One region of the Exiguobacterium sp. s189 genome, then DNA from elsewhere that is predicted to be linked to it. Evidence: riboswitches for the same ligand, from Rfam matches in the RefSeq annotation. Region 1 holds a riboswitch; each other region holds the start of a gene.
The links. Region 1 has a riboswitch for S-adenosylmethionine ahead of metK (methionine adenosyltransferase). Riboswitches for the same ligand answer to the same signal wherever they lie in the genome.
Positions count from the first base shown of each region.

Region 2: another riboswitch for S-adenosylmethionine. It lies ahead of msrA (peptide-methionine (S)-S-oxide reductase MsrA); the one in region 1 lies ahead of metK (methionine adenosyltransferase).
Region 3: another riboswitch for S-adenosylmethionine. It lies ahead of KNO99_RS12245 (aminotransferase class I/II-fold pyridoxal phosphate-dependent enzyme); the one in region 1 lies ahead of metK (methionine adenosyltransferase).

Region 1 is NZ_JACSKM010000003.1:267,264-272,732, forward strand. Features, by position in the region: gene pckA (phosphoenolpyruvate carboxykinase (ATP)) at 1-1,462, opposite strand, end outside; SAM riboswitch class I at 1,785-1,904, shown strand; gene metK (methionine adenosyltransferase) at 2,037-3,245, shown strand; gene KNO99_RS06060 (hypothetical protein) at 3,290-3,811, opposite strand; gene KNO99_RS06065 (GNAT family N-acetyltransferase) at 3,976-4,446, shown strand; gene KNO99_RS06070 (alpha/beta hydrolase) at 4,535-5,248, shown strand; gene mnmM (tRNA 5-(aminomethyl)-2-thiouridylate-methyltransferase MnmM) at 5,280-5,469, opposite strand, start outside.
Region 2 is NZ_JACSKM010000010.1:457-5,925, reverse strand. Features, by position in the region: gene KNO99_RS12025 (SMP-30/gluconolactonase/LRE family protein) at 1-415, opposite strand, end outside; gene KNO99_RS12020 (class I SAM-dependent methyltransferase) at 564-1,163, shown strand; gene rlmN (dual-specificity RNA methyltransferase RlmN) at 1,203-2,264, opposite strand; gene KNO99_RS12010 (amidase family protein) at 2,330-3,736, opposite strand; gene KNO99_RS12005 (hypothetical protein) at 3,850-4,011, shown strand; SAM riboswitch class I at 4,056-4,155, shown strand; gene msrA (peptide-methionine (S)-S-oxide reductase MsrA) at 4,223-4,747, shown strand; gene KNO99_RS11995 (DM13 domain-containing protein) at 4,849-5,361, shown strand.
Region 3 is NZ_JACSKM010000010.1:42,675-48,143, forward strand. Features, by position in the region: gene KNO99_RS12230 (peptide MFS transporter) at 1-880, opposite strand, end outside; gene KNO99_RS12235 (MDR family MFS transporter) at 1,026-2,270, opposite strand; gene KNO99_RS12240 (AI-2E family transporter) at 2,540-3,640, opposite strand; SAM riboswitch class I at 3,798-3,897, shown strand; gene KNO99_RS12245 (aminotransferase class I/II-fold pyridoxal phosphate-dependent enzyme) at 3,976-5,151, shown strand; gene KNO99_RS12250 (iron-containing alcohol dehydrogenase) at 5,148-5,469, shown strand, end outside.

The sequences.
Region 1 (5,469 bases):
CTGGGTCGCTCCACGTATCTCGCGGATTGAGCACGTCGCTCGGTACACCATCGATGGCTACAGGAATCTCGACATTGAAAATGTCATGTTTCATCGTTTCGACATCACGGAGCTGGCCGTTGACGGCAGCATTGACCATCGCGCGCGTATAGGCGAGTTTCATACGCGAACCTTCGCCGTATGCTCCACCTGTCCAGCCCGTGTTGACAAGATAGACATCTACATCGTGCTCTTCAATCAATTTACCGAGCATATCCGCATAACGCTCAGGAGCGAGCGGAAGGAACGGTGAACCGAAGCAAGTCGAGAACGTCGCTTGTGGTTCTGTGACACCACGCTCTGTCCCAGCAAGCTTAGACGTATAACCAGACAAGAAGTGATACATCGCCTGTTCTTTCGTCAGTTTGCTGATCGGTGGCAAGACACCATACGCATCGGCCGTCAAGAAGACGATCGTATTTGGATGACCGGCACGTGATGGGAGCATCGCGTTGTCGATGAATTCGATTGGATATGCCGCACGCGTATTTTCAGTCAAGGAGATGTTCTTGTAGTCCGGCGTACGATCTTCATTCAATACGACGTTTTCAATCAATGAACCGAAACGGATTGCATCATAGATTTGTGGTTCGTTCTCACGCGACAAGTTGATCGTCTTCGCGTAGCAACCGCCTTCAATGTTGAAGACCCCATCCGGTGACCATCCGTGCTCATCGTCTCCGATTAAGTGGCGCTGTGGATCAGCTGAAAGTGTCGTCTTCCCAGTTCCCGACAACCCGAAGAAGAGTGCCGTTTCGTTTGCATCGTTGACGTTTGCCGAACAGTGCATCGATAAGACGTTTTGCTCAGGTAACAAGAAGTTCATGACGGAGAAGATTGATTTTTTAATTTCGCCACCGTATTCTGTTCCCCCGATCAGAATCGTGCGCTTGGCGAATGAAACGAGAATGAACGTCTCTGAGTTCGTGCCATCCACTGTAGGATCTGCTTTATAACTCGGTGCATAAATAACAGTGAACGGATCGAACGCACCTTTCGTTGGCCATTCGCGTAAAAACAGCTGTTTTGCGAACAGACTATGCCATGCATATTCCGTAATGGCACGAACCGGTAACGTGTAGTGCTCATCGGCACCAGCAGACGCTTCGAGGTAATAAAGTTTGTCTTTCTTTTCTAAATGGGTGAGTACTTTGTCAAGAAGTGCTGAAAACTTCTCTTCCGCGATCGGTTGGTTCACTTTTCCCCAATCGACAAGGTTGTTGCTGACTTCATCTTGTACGACGAATTTGTCTTTCGGTGACCGTCCGGTAAAAGCACCGGTGCTGACAGATAAAGCCCCGTCTTTTGTCAGTACACCTTCACCATTTTGGATGGCTTCTTCCACCAGTTCTGGAACCGTCAAGTTCCGTTTCATGTCGGCACCATTAATTAATTCTTCGATTTTCAGGAGCGTTGTCGCCATCCTGAATCCCACCTTTCCCCTAAATAGATGTGGATGAAATCCGCATACTTCCGCGATTACGATTAATCAGTATGACATTTTTAATTATATGTGACACACTAATTAAACACAAGCGTTTCTTCTCTCTAAGTAAGCGCTTTCTTACAAAGACAGTTTATCACATTCTCTTATCACAAGGTGTTAAAAAACAGAAACGAATTAAAAAAATGTTTGACGATTCACAAACAGAAATGTTTTGCAAGTCAGTGAAAACTTTAACGAATTCGTCCGATTCCCTTGACATAATCGAGCGTCATTTATATGATGGTTTTCGTAACGGATACTCTTATTCTGAGCGGTGGAGGGAACAAGGCCCTACGAAGCCCAGCAACCGTCCGACATGAAGTCTTGTGCGGAAAAGGTGCTATCCTGAAGCGAAGCCATTAGCTTCGAACGATAAGAGGGTAAGGAAGAACGATTCAACCTTTCCCCATGTATGTCATCGGGGGAGGTTTTTTTCATTACCGTCCCAAAGCAACGCGTAAGGGGAACGAGTACCGTCCACATATCACCCTTATTATAGGAGGTTTTTTGAATGTCAAAATTGAACCGTCGACTTTTTACTTCAGAGTCGGTTACTGAAGGACATCCAGATAAAATTTGTGATCAGATCTCTGACTCGATTTTGGATGCCATTTTAGCGGAAGACCCGAATGCCCGTGTTGCGGCAGAAACGTCTGTCACAACGGGTCTTGTACTCGTAGCTGGTGAAATCACAACGTCAACTTACGTGGATATCCCGAAAGTTGTCCGTGAAACAATCCGTGAAATCGGATACACACGTGCGAAATATGGTTTCGATGCAGAAACATGTGCAGTCTTGACGTCGATTGACGAGCAATCAGTAGACATCGCGCAAGGTGTTGACCAAGCTCTCGAAGCACGTGAAGGTCAGATGACTGAAGAGGAACTCGATGCAATCGGAGCAGGTGACCAAGGTCTCATGTTCGGATACGCGACAAACGAGACACCTGAACTCATGCCGCTTCCAATCTCATTGGCGCACAAATTATCACGTCGTCTTGCTGAAGTTCGTAAGAACGGTACGCTTGATTACCTCCGTCCGGATGGTAAGACGCAAGTAACGGTTGAGTACGATGAGGACAACAACCCTGTTCGCATCGACACGATTGTTATCTCGACACAACACGCAGAAGAGATCACACTCGAGCAAATTCAAGAAGACTTGAAAAAGTATGTCATCGAAGCAGTCATCCCGGCTGAACTCATCGATGCTGAAACAAAATACTTCATCAACCCGACTGGTCGCTTCGTAATCGGTGGACCACAAGGAGATGCAGGTCTTACAGGACGTAAAATCATCGTCGACACGTACGGTGGATACGCTCGTCACGGCGGTGGCGCATTCTCTGGTAAAGATCCTACAAAAGTTGACCGTTCAGCAGCATACGCAGCTCGTTATGTAGCGAAAAACATCGTTGCAGCAGGACTTGCGGATAAAGCAGAAGTTCAACTCGCTTACGCGATTGGGGTAGCACACCCGGTATCAATCGCAGTCGACACGTTCGGCACTGGTAAATTGAGCGAAACAGAGCTCGTTGAACTCGTTCGTGAGAACTTCGACCTCCGTCCAGCAGGCATCATCAAGATGCTTGACCTTCGCCGTCCGATCTACAAGCAAACAGCAGCTTACGGTCACTTCGGTCGTACAGATATCGAACTCCCATGGGAGCAAACAGATAAAGCAGCAGTTCTTGAAGAAGGCGCGAAGCGTTTCGCGTAATCAACAAAAACGACCTTTCCGCGGAAAGGTCGTTTTTTTTAGGTTCAAGTCGTTGGTGGTGTCTGTTTATTGTCATTCGATGACGAATCAGTTGAAGTGGTTTCTTGTCCAAGCGCAGTATCCTTCGCTTCGACGACTTTTTCACCGATGTCTTGTAAATCAGATTTAGCTTCTTGGGCCGTCTCGACGATTTTATTGACGTCTTCTTTGACCGTATCGACTTCTCCGACCACTTTTTCATATACGTTTTGGACGTCTGTGGAGACTTCCTGAATCTTGCCAGAAGCGGTCTTCACTTGTTCGATCACTTGAGATGCCTTCCCGGCTGGGTCTTGTTTGACTTCATTCACCATGCCTCCGACCGAAGATTTTGCATTCGTAAGCGATTGTTTCGTCTGCTCCCGATTCGAAGAGCTAAGTAAGGCGAGGAGACCACCGACGAGGGCACCGAGTAACATCCCGGTCACAACGCTGATTTTTGGACCTCCTGCATCCATTTGGTCAAATTGACGGTTCGGTTTCTCTGTTTGTTCGACTTTCGGATCATGCTCTAATTTTGGTTCCATGTTGTTCCACTCCTTCATGTGATTGGCATTGATAGTGTTATACCCTAGTCGATTGCTGACATAACGTTTTCTTATGAATCGTCACGAAAAAGAAACGAATGGCAGGATAAAAACGTGACGATAGGGAATGATACAAATAGATTGGCCAAAAGGGGGAAGCTGTCATGAACATGAGGGAAGCAGTTCCAGAAGATGCAGCATTAATTCGAACGATTGCACTTGCGACGATTTCAGAGGATGATTTGAATCGTTTGAAAGCGATGGAGCGCGCTTATCGACAAGAAGAGATTGTTCGAGCAATTAGTTCGAGTGAAGAAGCACGAGAGCAATATTTTATCGTCGGCGAGTTCGAAGAAAATGTCATCGGATTTTGTCATGCCATCGATCGCGGTGACATGTGGGAGATGCTTCGTCTTTATCTTCACCCTGATTATCACCGGAACGGATATGGGGCAGCCTTTTTAAACTATCTCCAATCGAAAAAAGTGCAACCGATGGAAGTGTACGTTGAAAATTCAAATGACCAAGCGATTGCCTTCCTTTTGCATCAATCGTTCAAAGAAGTGAATCGGATCCAAGAAGAGGTATACGACCAACCGATGGAACTTATTCATTTACGATATCATCCGAGCTAAGCCTCCAGACGGATTTTCTTCAAACATCAGTTGCGGCTGATGTTTTTTTGATACAATACACATAGTCTATAAATGAGGTGACGGCAGCATGACATATGAAGAAGCACGAAAAGGGGTCATCGTCATCGTGTACCCGCTACAGTTCACGTCTCGGATTAGTGAGAACTTTATTCGCCGACTCCAAGACGAGTACGAAGTGATTGTCGTCCGTGACCAATCGGTCGGATTGACGGCAGATGACCATAAACAGCTCATCAAGCGAGCGTTGCGTGAGGCAGGGGAATACAAACTACCGATCCATGTCGTGGCATTCAGTCTTGGGGCACTTTTCACGAACCGACTCTTGCAAGAGTATGATGTGCCGCTTGGGAGTTTGACGTATATCTCTCCTTTATTTGATTGGCATGCCACTCGTCAAATCGGCGGATTGAAACAAGTCGTCGCGAGTGCTGTCGACCGTTTCCGCCCAGACCTACCGCTCGGGATGATGACATTCACTGGTGGAGGCGAGGAATCGTCACGCTTCGGTGAGATTACGTATGCGCAATATCGAGAGATTGAAGAAGAAATCGTGGAACATCAAGAAGAGAAGAAGCACTTACCACGACTTCCACTTGCTTGTTTCTACGCACCGGATGATCAATTTGCGGACGTGAAGTTGACGTTAAACGTTTGCCGGAAGATTGGTGGCGATCAAGTGTACATCCGTCGGTTGGAAGGATTCCCGCATTTTGGATATGAACGTTTGAACACCAAGTTTGCAGAGACATTGATGACGTTTTATGAATTGATTCAAGAATGACAGAAGGCGACTCGAATGAGTCGCCTTTTGCTTATGCGCGTTTTTCAATCGCCACGATGAATGGGGGATGATTGATTTGGTTGATGAAACCGTAGCGGAGGACGCCAGCCTGTTTTTGGTCAAGCGACTCCACGTATTGAAGCACTTCATCCCGTTCGACTTTTCCGCTCTCATGTCCGTGATAGATGACGATGACGATGACGCCGCCGACGGTCATGACC
Region 2 (5,469 bases), on a different contig from region 1:
TTGTCGTTCCATCTCGATCGACTCGATACAATGTCGCTTGGTTTTCTTCATCCTCAAGATGGAGCGTACCTGCAAAAATACGACCATATGGATCAGCTTTCCCATCATTGAAACGTAATCGACCATCAGGGTCATCCAACTCGACAATCTTATTTAGGTCTCGATTAATTTCATCCCATTCATAGATTCCATCTTTCAATCCAAGGACGACACCGTCTGTCACTTTTGGAATGACAAAACCGACCTGTTTTCCGACCTCGAATGAAGAAATCTCGTCTTCTCGCTCGTCATACCACCATAACGTATGACCTTCGATATCTACCCAATAAAAACGCTTTAACTCAGCATCCCAACAAGGACCTTCACCAAGCGTATTTCGTACCCGAATCCATAACGACGCATCTACTCTCTTCATTACTTAGCCTCCACTCTATCCATTAGTTCAGAAATCTATTCCCTTCTCCCATCTCGACTATGCATGAATTCAGAAAATCGTGATGGATTTTCACCGTCGTCCGTTCGATTTGCTATAGTGAAAGAAAAGTAGAGAGGAAGTGAATGTCTTGTCTAAATGGGATGAACGATTTAGCTCGGAGGCTTATGTGTATGGAACAGAGCCGAACGAGTTTTTACGCGAATGGATCACGTCTCATCAAATTGAAGGAAAACATGTATTGGCCATCGCTGAGGGGGAAGGGCGAAACGCAGTCTGGCTCGCCACGCTCGGCTTCGACGTCGAGATGTGGGACGCTTCGAAAGTAGGACTCGAAAAAGCGAAGCGCTTGGCGACTTCACGAAGCGTCTCCCTTCAGACGAAGCAGATTGACTTGAATGAAGCGGTCTGGTCGCAAGAAACGTATGACCTAGTTATCTGCATCTTCGGCCACTTTCCTCCACATGTCAGAGAAAAGGTGCTCGCCGGTATTCAAAAAACACTACGACCTGGTGGCGTATTCCTGACTGAAGTGTACTCTACACATCAACTCGCATACGGGACAGGTGGACCAAAAGACCTCTCACTTCTATACACCGAAGAGATGTTCCACCAACTCGAAGACAATTTCATTCCTCTCGTCTTAAACGAGAATGTCGTATGGCGAGAAGAAGGAACACTGCATCACGGCGAATCAGCTGTGATTCAATATGTCGGACAAAAACGATAAGCGAATGGCCTCCCCGAAAAATTCGGAGAGGCCATTTGATTACTTCGCGCCTTCGACGTTCATATGCTTACTGCGGAGCTGACCGCAAGCTGCATCGATGTCTGTGCCATGTTCGAGACGGACACCCGTATTGACGCCACGCTTTTTCAAGATATCATAAAACGCCATGATATCTTCCGGTGTGCTTCGCTCATATTGAATATGCTCGTTGACCGGATTGTACGGAATCAAGTTGATGTAAGACTTGTCCTTGATGTCTTCAATCAAGTCCGCAAGTTCTTCCGCGTGTTCTGGTAAATCGTTCACTTTCGAGAGCAGGATATACTCGAATGTGATTCGCTTATTCGTCTTCTCGACGTAATAGCGAATCGACGGCATGAGTTTATCAAGCGGGAACGCCCGGTTGATTTTCATGATGCGTGTACGTAATTCATCGTTTGGCGCATGCAGAGATAGCGCCAAATTGATGCGTAAGTCGAGGTCCGCAAACTTATAGATCTTGTCCGCAAGACCACTCGTCGACACGTTGATTTTACGTGGGGCGATTGCAAGACCACGCTCATCTTTGACGACGCGCAAGAAGTCGACCAAGTTATCGAAGTTGTCAAACGGTTCACCGATTCCCATAACGACGATATGACTGACACGGTCCCCTTCTCCTTCTCCATCGAGGAAATGTTGGACAGTCATGATCTGCTCGACGACCTCACCAGCCGTCAAATCACGTGTCTTTTTCAACAAGCCGCTCGCACAGAAGCTGCAGCCGATGTTACAACCGACCTGTGTCGTCACACAGACCGAGCGACCATATTTATGACGCATGAGCACCGTCTCGATATAGTGACCATCATGCAATTTAAGTAAGAATTTGACCGTTCCATCGCCCGCTTCTTGTTTGACGAACAGTTCTTGTGTCGAGATGACATATTTCTCAGTTAAGTAATCGCGTACTTCGTCACGGACGTTCAGCGCGTCCATCGATTTGACTCGATCGATGTAGAGCGAGTCCCAGACTTGACGTGCGTGGAAGGCACCATATCCTGCTTCCGTGCACTCGTTTGTGAGCTGATCGAACGTCAACCCGTATATAGATGATTTCATTCTAACCTGTCCTTTCTCTAATCCGCATACGTACCATTGTAGCGGACGTCAGAGACGGGTGCAACTTACGAATAATCTGGAGGCGTCGGTCGTGTGATGAACTGTTCGAACGCATAAGCGACACGAATCAAATCTCGTTCCGCAAAGCTCGTTCCCGTGAACGATAGACCGAACGGGGCCCCACTCTCTTTTCGTTTATAAGGGATCGTGATTGTCGGGTGTCCTGCTTTCGCAGCCATGTCATAGTTCATGTCATGTGGCAGGACGATTGCGTCCAGTTTTTGCCCTTTTAATAGCTCATCCATTCCGTCCACTTTTGCGAAATGAACATCATCAATCCGACGGTCGAGATAACTAGCTTCGATGAGACGCCCTGAACGTGCATCTGACTGTTCAAAGATGGTCTGCCCGTGCGGAATCGATTCGGGGTGGTCCGCGTTCCATTCGATCAAGTCGGAAAGCGTCTTAAATGGCACAGTTGTGTTCGCAAGGTACGCCTCAATCCCAAGCTTGAATTCATCAAACAAAATATCTGCCTGTTCTAATGCATCGTGTTTCGGTAACGTGATCTCGACGAGTTCAACCTCGGCTTGACGCAACAATCGAAGTGCCTGTTCATACAAACCGACTTCTTCGTCTGAAATAGTTGGCTTGATAAATCCGACACGCATCCCGACCGCTTGACGGACATCGAGACATGTCACATAAGGCGGTCCGACTGGAGTTTCCCATGTCGCAGGATCAGCCGAATCTTCACCACACATGGTCTGCAAGGCAACGACCGCATCACGAAGGGTACGCGCCATCGGTCCAGCCGTATCCTGAGAACGTGAGATTGGAATGATTCCTGAACGACTGATCAAGCCGACGGTCGGCTTGATTCCGACGATACTATTATGCACACTCGGGTGTACAATCGAGCCGCTCGTCTCAGATCCAACGGCAAGTAGTGTCAAGTTCGCCGCAACCGCCGAAGCCGATCCAGAACTCGATCCCCCGACATCTAATTGGTTGCCATAAGGGTTCTTCGTTTGTCCGCCAACAGCACTCCAACCATTCGGCATATCTTCCGTTAAAAAGTTCGCCCACTCGGACAGGTTCGCTTTTCCGAGAATGATTGCCCCGTCAGCTCGCAATCGTTTCACGAGCTCGGCATCTCGACCTGCAAAATGATGTCGCATGGCGGCGGCACCTGCTGTCGTACGCATCAGACCGGCTGTCTCGATATTGTCCTTAATTAAGACGGGGATGCCGAGGAGTGGTTTGCGTACTCCTTTTTTATAGGCCCGGTCTGCCGCCTCTGCCTCGAACAGGGCGTCCGGATTCACCTGGATGACGGCATGAAGTCGCTCATTATATGCAGCAATCCTTCTAAGATAATACGCTGTTATGTCTCGTACCGTGAATTGTCCTTCTTTATATCCACGATGTGCACGTTCAATCGTCAGTTCATGTAATTGGATTTGTTCCATCCTACATTCCTCCTTTATCTCTCCCACTTTATTCGTGCTCTATGCCTGATTTCCTTTTCGTATCGCCAAGTCGATGTGTTCTTGTTACACTTAAGAAAAAACAGGAGGTTCCTATGACACGCTCCTACATATTCGTGCTACTCGCTGTCTTCGGTCTATTTTTCTTGCAGTTATACGGAGAAAATGTGCCCTATGGTCCGTTCATTTCAATCGGGTTGATTGGATTCATCATCGTCTTGACGATTTTTCAGCTGAAGCGAAAACCGAATCATTGACGAAAGTATTTTGAGGGTGGTATGATGCTCTCACCAACTACATATCGATATCAAGAGTGAACGAGAGATCTGGCTCCATGACTTCACAGCAACCTGCCACAGGCAAGGTGCTACGACCAGCAAGGGAAACCTTGGACGATATGACGAGAGCGCTCATGTCATCCGACGTGAGCGCTTTTTTGTTGAAATACGATTTGGAGGGAACGACAAGATGGAAAAAGCAACATTTGCAGGTGGCTGTTTTTGGTGCATGGTAACACCTTTTGAAGAACTACCAGGGATTGAAGGAATCGTATCCGGCTATATGGGCGGAGAGGTCGACAATCCGACGTATGAAGAAGTCAAAACGGGAACGACTGGTCATTTAGAAGTCGTTCAAATCACATATGACCCATCTCTGTTCTCATATGAGCGTCTCCTCGAGCTATATTGGATTCAGACCGACCCGACCGATGACGGTGGTCAATTTCAAGACCGTGGGCCTCAGTATGCCCCAGCCATCTTCTATCACACGGAGGAACAACGAATCGCGGCTGAGGCGAGTCGCGATGTGTTAGCTGCAAGTGGTCGTTTCACCGCACCGATTGTCACAAAAATCACTCCGGCGACGACATTCTTCGAAGCGGAAGAGTATCACCAGGATTACCACAAAAAGAATCCAAAACACTATAAAGAAGACCGGGCCATCTCGGGACGTGACGAGTTCATTGAGGAGAACTGGACCGAAACCGTATAACGGTCATCAGGCGCGAATGTTAGCATTCGCGTCTTTTTATAAGCCCAATAATCGGGAAAAGGCTAATAATGGTTCATACATCCGAAAAGGAGGACTCATACATGAATACAAGTACGAAACTCATCATCGGTGTGATCGGCATAGCCGTGATCGCCGTCGCCTGGTGGCTCATCTCACCGCTTTTCTTGACAGAGACAGTCGATGAAGGATTACCACCGACAGCTGTTGAGACGCCTGCTCCAGAAGAAGAGACAGAGGAAAAGACACCGGAAGCACAACCGAGTCAAACCGAAGTAGCGGGTGTGTTCATGGACGGGGAGAAAAATTATGAGACAACCGGCACGATTCGCTCCGTCGAGGCAGAAGACGGGACGTATCTTCGATTTGAAGAGTTCGAGACGACAAACGGACCTGATTTATTCGTCTATTTGATGAAACCCGGACAAGAGACGACCGAAGGGATTCGACTTGGAGCACTTAAAGGGAATACAGGAAACCAAAACTATTTAGTTCCGGCAGATATCGATCTGTCAGAATATAGCACCGTAGTGATTTGGTGCCGTGCTTTTAGTGCGACGTTCGGGACTGGAGAACTGGCTGTAACGAGTGAATGAATTGACTGAAGGGTGGCTGAACAAATTGGCCACCCTCTTTTCAATTGAAATTGCCTAAAAAATAAAGACCAATCATCCAACATTAATTGAGAACATGCTATCATATAT
Region 3 (5,469 bases), on a different contig from region 1:
CGATGATGCGCGAACGCTCGACCTCTGTCGTTTTCGGACTACGATACATGATGATAAAGTAAATCGTCGGAATCGCAATCCCGAACACTCCAACGAGCGTGATGAACGTGTTGATCGTGAACCAACCGAGCGGGATCAAGATGGCAAGTAAGACAGCGATTCCGATTGTGACGAGACTGACGATTCGAATCGTTTTCTTCTTCTCGTCCGGAGACAACGGGTTCGGTACATATGAACCAGCAAGTCCAAGGTTCGTCTTACGTGTCAATACGAAGACAACGAGTCCGACGAACATCCCGATTGCTGCAAGGGCAAAGCCCCAATGGAAACCGTAGTCTTTTTGTACTTGTCCAACGATAAGAGGCGAAATGAATGCGCCCAAGTTGATACCCATGTAAAAGATACTGAATCCAGCGTCGCGACGGCGATCCGTTTCGCTATACATATCTCCGACAATGCTTGATACGTTCGGTTTCAATAGACCTGTACCAATGACAATCAATGCCATTGAGATGAATAAGAAGACGACGCTACCTGGAATCGAGAGGACGATGTGCCCGAGCATGATGAACACACCACCGTAGAAGACTGCGCGTGACGTCCCGAATACTCTGTCCGCAAGCCATCCCCCAATGACTCCTGACATATAAACGAGCGCACCATAGACGGACATGATGGAGAGCGCAACGTTGCGGTCGAGCCCGAGTCCACCTTCAGAAACCTCATAGTACATATAGAATACGAGGATAGCCCGCATGCCATAGTACGAGAAACGTTCCCAAAACTCTGTGAAGAATAGTGTGAACAACCCTTTCGGTTGTCCGAAGAAGCCTTTTTGTGGAACACTGTCCACGATTGTCTGTTTATCGATCCTTTCCATGAAAGATCCCTCCTTAACCGTTTTATCATAAAAAGGATTATTATGATTGTAAAGTGAATTGAATGATAATTTCAAATTTTAATAAGAATGAAAAGAATGAAAAGACCACACTTTCTAAAAAACAGAGAGTGTGGTCAATGAGTGATTACGCGGATTTTTGCTTTGCTTCTGTCGCTTGAACGTGACGTCCGAGTTGCCAGTAAATAATACCTGACAGACAACTCGCGCCGCCGATCAAAATCAGTGCGATATGTCCGGCACGATGATCGAAGAAGACACTCGAGATAATCGGTGCCGTCACACCGCCAATCAGCCACTGGACACTCGCAGCACCATTGTAGGCACCGCGCATGTTCTCTGGCGCAATCAAGGCGATGAATGTCTGTTGGACAGGAGACATGATCATCTCACCAAACGTGTAAAACGCGTAGACGGCGAGTAAGATCCCGACGAGCGGGAGATAAGGGACATCAAGTGCGTACAATGCTCTCGGGACGATCGCAATCAAGATCATCCCAATCCCGAATACGGTAGCTCCAGCAAACATGACTTTCCCAAAAGGCTTATTCCCAAGCTTCGATGCAATCGGGAACTGGAAAAGAACGACGAGGATCCCGTTAAGTGCCAACAGGTAAGGGAATGGGTTTTGTTGATCCGTATACGTTGGGAGCGACTCTTTCAAAAAGAGCGGCAACATACTTTCGACGACCGAGAACCCCATTGATATGAATATACCCGCAAAGATAAAGATCAGAAACACGCGGTCGTTATAGAATACGCGCAACACTTCACGGTTGCTTGGGGTCTCATCTTCCGTGAACTCCGGCAACGACTCGTGAATAAATGCCCCAAGCACGAGGGCATATAGTCCAAAGATGAAAGCAGCCGCAAAGAAAATGAGCTCCCTGTCGATGAACAGTACCGCACTCCCGAGAAGCGGTCCGAATGCGGCTCCGATGTTATGCCCCATTCGTAAGAGACCGAACGCCTCGTTCATGTGCTCGGGTTCCGTGACATCAGCGACCATTGCACTGGCAGCGGGGTGGAACAATGAATTGGTCAAGCCGAGCATGGCATTGAGTAAGAGCAACGGCCAAAACGAGTCGGCGAACGCAAAACCGATGAGAGCGAGCGCGTCACCAACGATGGCGATCATCATAATTGGTTTGCGTCCGTATAGATCAGCAAGCCGTCCCCCAATCATCGAGCCGAGGAGCGCCATGATCGGTCCCGTCGCCATGATGATTCCGACTTGAAGATAGCTGTCTAACTGGTCACTATAATAAAGGACTAAGAATGGGGCAATCATGAACATCATGATTCCCGTGATCGTTTCTCCTAAGAAACGTATCCAAATGTTGCGGTCGAGTTGCTTGAGTGATTGAAACATACAGGTCACCTGCTTTATTTAATTTTAGACACAAAAGGGACGTCATATGCATGAAGGCATACGACGTCCCACGTTGTTTATGCATGCCTAGTTAGGCAGGCATCTTAGATATGAATCAATCGAAGAGGTGCCTGCCAATCAGTATGAACTTGAATGAATGGTTTCGAAGATACTACTGACATGGGAACCTCTCCTTTCTGTTAATTGTTGTTCTTCTCTTCAACTGTATGACACATTTCATCAATGTGTCAACAAATTAGTGGGAGGATTTAGAGTAATTCATTTAAATTTTTTCGGTTTAAACGATAATCAATCAGTCTAGACAAGACCACTTGAATCATCGCCGTAATCGGAACACTCACAAACATGCCGACGAGACCAAATAGACTTCCTCCGATGATAATCGATGTGATGACCCAAAATGGAGTGATTCCGACGCTGTCGCCCAAAATCTTCGGTCCGAGCCACAATCCGTCAAATTGTTGCAACAAGAAGATGAACAAGAGCACCAATACGGCGGTGAACGGATCATAAAAGTAAGTGATGATAAACGCTGGAATCATCCCTAATAGCGGACCGACGTATGGGATAAAATTGAGCACACCGACGATGACACCAAGAAGTAACGCGTATGGAGCCCCGATGATTAAGAGTCCGATGACAGCGAGAACACCGATGATCAGACAATCGAGTGATTTACCGATGATGTATCGTTTAAAAATGTAGTCCATCTCCTGAAAGATATCGATTGTCGTCTTCGCAGTGCCCACTGGTAAGAGCGCGTAGAGAAGGCGTTTGAACATGCGAGCGAAGACTTCTTTGTCCTTTAACAGATAGATGGAGATGACAATCCCGATTAAGAAGTTGATCAATGTCATCGTGAAACTAGAGACATAACTGACAGAAGAGAGGACGGCCGTCTCGACCCATCCGGAATAACGATCCTCGAAGCGTGCAAAATCAATCGCCTGGGCGATCGTCGCGTTATAGTCTTTCAGGTAATTGTTTACATCACCTAAGAACGCATCGATTTGACGGATGTAGACGGGTAACTCCTCGATGAGTGATGAAAGACTCGAGTAGATCCGCGGGAACAACGTGACGACCGAGATTGCTAAAATCCCGATAAACGTGATATAGACGATGAGCAGACCTTGATATCGCTTCAAATGGAACCGTTCTTCAATATAAGAGAGTACGGTGTTAAGTAATAAAGCGATGGCAATCCCCATGATGATTGGGGTCAGTAACTGAAACGTGTACTGCAAAACACGTGAGATGGTATCCGGTTCACTGATGACCCGCCATAAGACGAGTAAAATCAGACCGATCACACTGAGTTTCCAAATAAGTTGACGATTAAGCTCCAATGCTCTATCCCCTCATACAAATATAATTTTTCTACTCTTTTACTATGAATGTTTTTTGAAAAGGATTCAATAGATGTTCACTTTGAAAAAATGTTTGACACCGTTGGAAATGTCTGGTTAACTTAGGAACATACAAAAATTACATAGCGAATAACACTTTCTATCAAGAGAAGCGGAGGGACTGGCCCGATGAAGCTTCAGCAACAGATTGCAAAATACTGTGCTAATTCCAGCAAGGTGACCTTGAGAGATGGGAAGGTGGTTGACTACATACGTCTGTATTGAGCACCCCTTTCCTCAGAAAGGGGTGTTTTTTCGTATCAGGAGGAAGAATCATGGCAGACAGACGTTCACAATTATTAAAATCCTTACCGACGCAACACTTCGTCGGATTAGCAGAAGAGGTCGCAGCGGTAGAGGCAAGCGGGAAGAGCGTCATCCGACTCGGGCAAGGGACACCCGATTTACCGACGCCCGCTCCAATCTGTGAGGCGCTCGAACGTGCCATCACGGACCCGACCACACACCAATACGGTCCATTTCGAGGACAGACCCGATTGAAAGAAGCGGTCGCATCATTTTACTCTCGTGAATATGGTGTCGAACTCGATCCGGAACGAGAAGTCGCGATCTTGATCGGTAGCAAATCAGGTTTGATCACACTCCCACAATGTCTTCTCGAACCGGGTGACGGGATTTTACTCCCGAACCCGGGTTACCCGGATTACATCTCGGGGGCGCGTCTGGCTGGTGCGGAAATCATCGATTTGACGTTAAAAGAGGAACATGGCTTTCTTCCGGACTATTCAACACTCGACCCGTCCCACGCGAAACTCATGTATTTGAACTACCCGAGCAATCCGACTGGGGCTGTTGCGACGCCGGCATTCTTTGAAGAAACCGTCGCGTTTGCGAAGAAGCATGATGTGATGGTCGTCCACGATTTCGCTTATGGAAGCATTGGGTTCGACGGTTATGTTCCCCCGAGCTTCCTTCAGGCAGATGGTGCGAAAGAAATTGGAATTGAAGTATACACGATGTCGAAGGCGTTCAATATGTCGGGGTGGCGTGTCGCGTTCGCGGTCGGGAATGCCGATATCATCGAAGCCATCAACACGTATCAAGATCATGTCCACGTGTCTGTCTTCTCAGCCATTCAAGAGGCAGCGATTGTGGCGTTAGAATCCCCGCGAGACTTGCGTGATGACCTAGCCTCACTTTACGAAACAAGACGAAACCGATTGATTAATGGATTACGCCGGGCGGGGTGGGAGATTGAGGCACCGAAGGGTTCGTTCTTTGTATGGGCGAAAGTACCTGAGGGGGATGCAAAATCGTTCTCGAAAAAGTTACTCCACGAGGCGGGAGTCGCCGTCACACCAGGCTACTTCTTCGGAACAGAGGGAGAGCACCACATCCGTTTCGGTCTCGTATCGTCTGAACAGAAGATTGATGAAGCGGTAGAACGGATTGAGAGACTGTTTGCAGCTTATGAGGAGGTACATTTGTGATACGTCAGGCCGTGCTCGAATATGACCATTCGGATGATGCGCTCGAGGACCTTCATACGGTGATTGGAAACCGGAAGGCACTCGTTTTGAAAGGATTGAACGGATACGGTGAAGCGGTTCACGTGTTCCCTCGTCTAGCAAATCTTCCGAGTGTACAGTTCAACGGGGAATGTTCAGACGAAGAAGTTAATCGTTTGAATGCCTATCGACCCGACGTATGGATTGCCGTCGGCGGAGGTAAATTGATTGATACGGCGAAGCGGATTGCATTCGCTCAGTCAGTTCCGCTCATTGTCGTCCCGACCCTCGTGTCAAACT